DNA from 3 places in the Paenibacillus crassostreae genome. Region 3 is predicted to be linked to each of the others. Evidence: riboswitches for the same ligand, from Rfam matches in the RefSeq annotation. Region 3 holds a riboswitch; each other region holds the start of a gene.

The links. A riboswitch is a leader RNA that binds a small molecule or an ion and turns the genes downstream of it on or off. The one in region 3 is predicted to bind cyclic di-AMP.
Region 1: another riboswitch for cyclic di-AMP. It lies ahead of LPB68_RS09310 (alpha/beta fold hydrolase); the one in region 3 lies ahead of LPB68_RS11480 (C40 family peptidase).
Region 2: another riboswitch for cyclic di-AMP. It lies ahead of LPB68_RS09650 (hypothetical protein); the one in region 3 lies ahead of LPB68_RS11480 (C40 family peptidase).

The regions. Positions count from the first base shown of each region.
Region 1 covers NZ_CP017770.1:1,978,678-1,980,946, reverse strand. Annotated here, with positions in the region: gene LPB68_RS09325 (Na+/H+ antiporter subunit E) at 1-55, shown strand, start outside; gene LPB68_RS09320 (Na(+)/H(+) antiporter subunit F1) at 52-345, shown strand; gene mnhG (monovalent cation/H(+) antiporter subunit G) at 320-697, shown strand; cyclic di-AMP (ydaO/yuaA leader) riboswitch at 715-868, shown strand; gene LPB68_RS09310 (alpha/beta fold hydrolase) at 877-1,659, shown strand; gene LPB68_RS09305 (stalk domain-containing protein) at 1,969-2,269, shown strand, end outside.
Region 2 covers NZ_CP017770.1:2,054,558-2,056,826, forward strand. Annotated here, with positions in the region: gene kdpA (potassium-transporting ATPase subunit KdpA) at 1-422, opposite strand, end outside; gene kdpF (K(+)-transporting ATPase subunit F) at 480-557, opposite strand; gene LPB68_RS09650 (hypothetical protein) at 711-1,106, opposite strand; cyclic di-AMP (ydaO/yuaA leader) riboswitch at 1,231-1,413, opposite strand; cyclic di-AMP (ydaO/yuaA leader) riboswitch at 1,498-1,695, opposite strand; gene LPB68_RS09655 (hypothetical protein) at 2,060-2,269, opposite strand, start outside.
Region 3 covers NZ_CP017770.1:2,468,523-2,470,791, forward strand. Annotated here, with positions in the region: gene LPB68_RS11475 (C40 family peptidase) at 1-467, shown strand, start outside; cyclic di-AMP (ydaO/yuaA leader) riboswitch at 760-897, shown strand; gene LPB68_RS11480 (C40 family peptidase) at 902-1,372, shown strand; gene LPB68_RS11485 (GNAT family N-acetyltransferase) at 1,463-1,969, shown strand; gene LPB68_RS11490 (c-type cytochrome) at 2,097-2,269, shown strand, end outside.

The DNA.
Region 1 (2,269 bases), 490 kb from region 3:
TGAGCAAATCAGAGGAACATTCGAAAAAGCTATTATGGAGGTGACACGCTCATGATTACATCACTGTTAACGGCTACCTTAGTGATCCTATCTTTAGCGATATTCGCTTGTATGTACCGACTCATAAAAGGACCGTCACGTTCTGATCGGATTGTCGCACTGGACACGATAGGTATCAACCTGCTGGCTATGATCGCGGTCATTTCCCTACTACTGCATACAGAAGCTTTCATAGATATCATTCTATTGATCGGTATTCTAACCTTTATTGGTACAACAGCGTTGGCAAGATATATTGAAAGAGGTGTTGTCATTGAACATGGAGACGATGCGCATGATCGGTGAACTGTTGATTGTGTTAGTGATATTGTTCGGAGCATTATTTAGTGCAATTAGCGCTTTCGGAATGATCCGACTGCCGGATGTCTATTTGCGCTCGCATGCTGCGACTAAGAGTGCAACACTCGGTGTACTCTGTGTATTGATCGGGACGTTTTTCTATTTTATGTTCTTTCTTGATGTTATCAGCATCAAGTTACTGTTGGGTATTGTGTTCGTCTTTATTACGTCTCCTGTGGCTGGGCATTTGAATGGTAGAGCAGCTTATCGTTCAGGAGTTCCCTTATGGGATAAAAGTGTACAGGATGATCTGAAGATTGCGCTAGAACAGGAAAAAGAACGGCAAAGCCATTCATGACATGATCATTTCATAAAAAAGATATTTCGCTGAATTCCTTTTAGGGAGCGGGGGAACCAATCGTGAGGATGATCTTGTCTTCACATGGGGTGAATCTCGAATGTTCGAGTAGGGTTATTCTTTGAGCCCGAATCCGTCAGCTAACCCCGTAAGCGTACAAAGCGAGGAGTCGTTGAAACATGCCCCAGATTCTACTGAATGGGACTTCTTTATATTACGAGACATATGGAAGCGGTGTGTCCATCGTTTTTATACATGATCATCTTTCCTCACATCACATGTTTGATCCGCAAGTGGAATACTTTAGCACAAGAGCAAAGGTGATCGTACTAGATTTGAGAGGGAATGGTCAGTCAGGCAAAATGAATGTTGATGTCAATCGGATTATCGATACACAATGTGAAGATTTGAGAGAGCTACTAGAAAGATTAGGCATTTTCAAGGTTACACTCGTCGGTTGTTCCAGTGGGGGTGTTCTAGCTCGGAAGTTCGCGGATATTTACCCAGAACGGGTGAGAGCTTTAGTGTTAGTGGATAGCTATTTGTCTGCTAAGACGAGTAAACTATGGGAGATGTTTGAGACCTTCAGTTGGTTATCATATTATTTACCAGCGGTATTTTTGCTTCGTACACTAAGACTGACCTATCATCAATGGACTCCGGCTTATAAGATTATGAGAGAGGGTCTGCTGAACAAGCGACCTACAGAATTAATCAAACAACGTCTGGCTTTACGACAGATCGATTTGCGTGGTCATTCGGTGCGGCTTCAGGTGCCTATACTATGCGTGGCTGGCAGTCAAAATGAATGGGGTCTAAAGCAAATGAAGAACATGGTATCTGCGTTTCCCTATGCACAGCTCAAAATTGTTGATGATGCCATCTACCCAAGCCATCTGTGTCAGCCTCAATTGTTCAATCGACTGCTCTTGAATTTTTTGATTGACCAGCATGTTGTTTAGATAAATAACGGTATATGCTTGAGATAAAATAGAGAACCTTGATGACCAGATTTTTTGGACATCGAGGTTTTTCTTATTGTCCTATTAAGTATTCTGCATAATCGCCGATGCAGCTAAATCGGATTGCGCAGTTATGAAATTGATTCTCGATACTCTATTTCTTATATTGCCGTTTCTACTTGTAAATATGGTTTATATTTATGTGAATATATTATATCGCCAAACCTTTCATATTTTGGTAAAATGGTAGAATCGTTCATAGTTAATTTAACAGTCTTTATGAAATATTTAATAGAAAAGGAGATTCGAATGAAACGATTTACTCAAGTATTGTTATGCTCGGTGATAGCCATAGGTGGAATGTTCGCAATGGATAATAACACAACCGAGGCAGCTGAAGCTCAGGTCAGTATTGTCTTAGACGGATATCCACTACCATTTCCGGTACAGCCTAAGGTTATGAATGGAACAACTTTGGTACCTTTTCGAGCTATTGCTGAGGCACTAGGTGTCACCGTTAGTTGGAATCAGAATACACAGACGATTACGGCTTCCAAGAAGGATACAACTGGACTTACGCAAGTTGTACTTACAAAGGGAAGTACCAATG
Region 2 (2,269 bases), 410 kb from region 3:
GATGTGAACATCATCATCGTAACAAATGCCATTTGGGTTAAATACGTCAATCCACTCTCGCCGCTATAATGCTGTAGATTGGTATTTGTCATAAAACTGATGATCGTATTAAAGGCGAGTGAAGCCTCCATATTCTCGTTCCCACTCGGATTTCCTGGCAGTAATCCTTGAAGACGTAGGAGTACGTAACTAATAACGATTAACACCGCATTCGTAGCAATAAAACTCAGTACGTACTTCTTCCAATTCATACTATTACGATTTCTTAATCCGATCAGCTTGTAGATGACATTTTCCGTTGAACCGAAAACCTTATCCGTTCGGTTAGGTTCATTGGAGAATACATGAAACATATAAGTACCGAGTGGCTTCACCAGCAACAGTAGTACGACAATCACAATTCCTATTTGCAGTAAGTCCATGCTTTATATCCTCCTATAGAGATGAATTTTCTGTTAGTTCACAATATTATGGCAATCCTAGAATTTCTCTGGATTGATTAACGCATATATCAGGTAAATGAAGATGACTAAGGTCAATGCAAGTACAACGATCATTGTTCCCCGCCCCCTCTATCTACCAACGTTCCGCACCAATGTGTGAACAATAACAATAATCCAAATCCAACAATTAACGTGATGACCATATAGACATCCATCATTATGGGAATGCCCCTCTCTCAAGTAGATTTTTGATGATTCATCCTGAGCTTATTTCTCAAGGAGAAATCCAACGTCTCCATTTTTCGTATAAATGACATGATCTGCACCCATTCCTCGATAGACCCCTCGAGGGCTAGAGTATCGGGTTATAATGTATATCTCACGCGTCGTCCATGGACGACATATTTGAAGATATCTACAACTTAAGTTAAGACTACTTTCGAAAATATAAATCCTTCCCACTGCCACATGTGGTACAATCCACTTTTTAGTCATATAAGTATCGATTCTAACAACATGTTTTGCACCCATTTCTAGGTAATCCAGTTCTTCTGTACGGCTGTTAGTCAGCACCGCAAATGACTTTTTATTATAAATTAATTGGTTTACGAATTTCCGTCCGTCCTCATTAGGAGCGATAACCAAAATGACATCATCTTCCATTATTAGGTCCTCCTATACGTTTAAAGACAACAAAAAAGAAGCTCAGCGAAAAAGTAGCTTTCCCAGAGCTTCTTTGTTAGTCCATGACAAAATAAATCCACGAACCAGCCAGAAGGCGGTTTGCTGCCTCTCCCTGTACGCTTACGAGGTTAGCTGTCGGATTCGGGCGAGAGAGTCGCCCTATTCCCGGCTTTGAAATACAATAGCCGAAAAATTCACCCCATGGAAACATCCGGCGTTTACGCAGCAGACATCTCCGATTGGTTCCCCCGTTTCTGAATTTCACAGAATTCAGCGTTCAAGACATTCTTTCAACATCCATCACAATTAATAACCGCAGAGCAGCTTGAGCGCCCTTCGATCGATAGTTTCGATCACAAGATTCATCATTCCTCTCTCAAACTTAAGCTTACGAGGTTAGCTGTCGGATTCGAGCGGTGAGAGTCGCTCTACCTAGATAAGGCTTAATAGCCTTATCTAGGATTCACCCCTGTAGCTTCCTAATTTCGACTCTCACACCGAAAAAAGGTTGCTACGTTTGGTTCCCCCGTTCCCCACCTTAAAGGTAGGGACTCAGCAAAACTAAGAATTGAAAATAATAACAATTTGTATTTCGATATGAATCATACACCCGCCCCAAATTAGTGTAAAGGTGACTCGAGGCCTTCTTAAAAGGAAATTTCAATCATTCAGGTTAATAATGGCGCTTACAATGATATTTCTCTCCTTCCTGCTTGTTCATGCTCTCTATATCTCATTTTTGGATTATTATGATGATTCTTGGGATTTACCCCTATAAACAAAATAGGCCCCGCCAGTTAACTAACCGGCGGAACCTTGTGTCAATATATATTCTAAAAGGGGGTACTTTTAGAATATATATTCTCGCTTAAATTGAGATGATAGAAAGCTTAAAATTTCATAAATTAATTGTTCTTATTTTCGTAGATGACTTAAGGACGCTCTACTGCGATGGAGCCCACAGCTGAAGTGAGCGATAATAATGGCCCACCTCCATTGATGTCGCTTTTACCTTTATTAACTCCTGTAATTTGTCCGAGATCACTTTCAACATTCAAGCTACATTGAAGAGTTCCAGCTAGTGTAGTAGTAATCCCACCAACTTCCGTATTCACCTTGAGACTGCTATCACTTTCCATCTG
Region 3 (2,269 bases):
TGAATAAGAAATTAACCGCAACAGCATTAAGTATGGCTCTTGCTTTAACCATCGGAACAGGTAGCGTTTTTGCCGACTCGTCTTTAGAAAAAGTTGTTGACAGTACCATTGGAGTAAATTACAAGAGTGGGGGAACGACTACAAATGGATTTGATTGTTCCGGCTACACTCGTTATGTCTTCTTGAAGTTAGGTATCACATTACCACATCAATCAGCTTCGCAATACCACATGGGTCAGGAAGTATCCCGTGCTGAGCTAAGAGCTGGAGATCTAGTCTTTTTCAACACTTCAGGAAAAGGTGTATCTCACGTAGGAGTATATGTAGGTAATGGGAAATTCTCGCATTCATCTTCTTCTAAGGGTGTCATCATCACCTCTCTCGGTCAAAGTTACTGGGCCGAACGCTACGTAGGTGCCAAACGAATCATGAGTACTGCGAAATATGAAGCAGCGACTTACAATTAACAATAGACTCATTAGTCATTTAATTTAAACAGTTGAAATTTAAGCAACCCTATATATTGCTTAGAAATACCCGTAAGAGGTATCAGCCTCTTACGGGTATTTTTTTTTCATATAAGAATCAATTTCATCGGAGCGATTCATTCTGTCTGTTAGCGTAATTATGAAATTGATTCAAATAAAGAAAATAACAACAAATTCGAATGAAACAATTGCCAAATTCTCATTCCTCTGATACAATAGTTCCAGTGATTACATAGTAACAACTTTGTAATAAGTATTGTAACTTTTATGTAAATTATATCTGCCGAATTCCCGATACAAAGGGAAGTGGGGGAACCGTCTTGGGTGAATTGATCTTGCATTAGAGGGATCATAGGGAACCTTCAACCGAATCCTTAAGCTAACCTCGCAGGCACCGGAAGGAGTTACTTTTTTTGAAAAAGACATGTTCAGCAGTAGCTTTAGGAATAGCGATTTTATTTACTATTGGGACTGGAAGCGCTTTCGCAGATTCGCAGATGGATAAGGTCATCGCACCAACGATAGGTATTGCCTATCAAGGTGGTGGAGTAACCACTAGTGGCTTCGACTGTTCTGGGTTCACAATGTATATCTATGGAAAGTTAGGTATCGACTTGCCACATCAATCTGGTTCTCAATTTAATATGGGAACAGCCGTTCAGCGTAGTGATCTTAGAGAAGGCGACTTAGTTTTCTTTAATACTTCTGGCAAAGGCATATCGCATGTTGGAATATATGTGGGCAATGGTAAGTTTGCACACTCTTCCTCATCAAAAGGCATCACAATCACTCCTCTCACTGAAAATTACTGGGATGACCGTTACGTTGGAGCTAAGAGAATCATGAGTAATACTACATATGAATCTGTCGCAATCGACAAATAAATGATACCTACAACCAACCTGTGGAAGGGATTTTAAATAATCTCCTCCACAGGTTTTTTCATTTCATCTATCTATCTAACAGAAAGGAGTATGACAATGCCCCTCTCAGAATTTATGATTTCCGTAATGACAGCTGAGCATGCTCGATCGATATCGGCTTGGAACTATCCTGTTCCTTACGACATTTACGGATGGATGCCTTGGGATCAAATGGAGGCGCTAGGTATTGAATTTGGTGACCCTTTGATTCGCGAAGAACAATATGTCTCTGTATTAAATGCTCAAGGAGAACTATGCGGTTTTGCACAATTTTTTCCATTGGTAGGTGTGACTCGCCTCGGGATTAGCCTCTGCCCTGATTTGTGCGGAAATGGGTTGGGTGTCAGTTTTGTACAATCTATCGTCCGAGAAGCTATTCGGCGGAAACCTGAGGATGAAATTGACTTAGAAGTTTTAACTTGGAACAAGCGTGCCATTCGGGTATATCACAAGGCGGGGTTTGAGATTACAGATGATTATGAACGACTAACCCCAGATGGATTACAGCCATTTCACTGTATGGTTTATCAATTATCTGTTGATCGCTATGATAAATAGCACTTTATTGTGCCGTTTATACAATATATAGTGGATTTTTCTTCATTTTTTTGTCACAATGGCTATGATGTATGTATCTATTCCGTTATAATAAAGTCATTAGCTTACATAAGAAAGGAAGAAAAGTATGCAAAAATATATCATGAGTGGTTTCTTCTTCGCCGCATGTGCCTTAGCTATCATACTTATGTTCACACTGCCTGGTAAAAGCGAAGTCGCTAAGGAAGCTAAACCGAGTATGCCCGAAGTTGTATTAGATGCTACTGCTGCTGAAGCGTCAGTAAAGGCCAATTGCATATC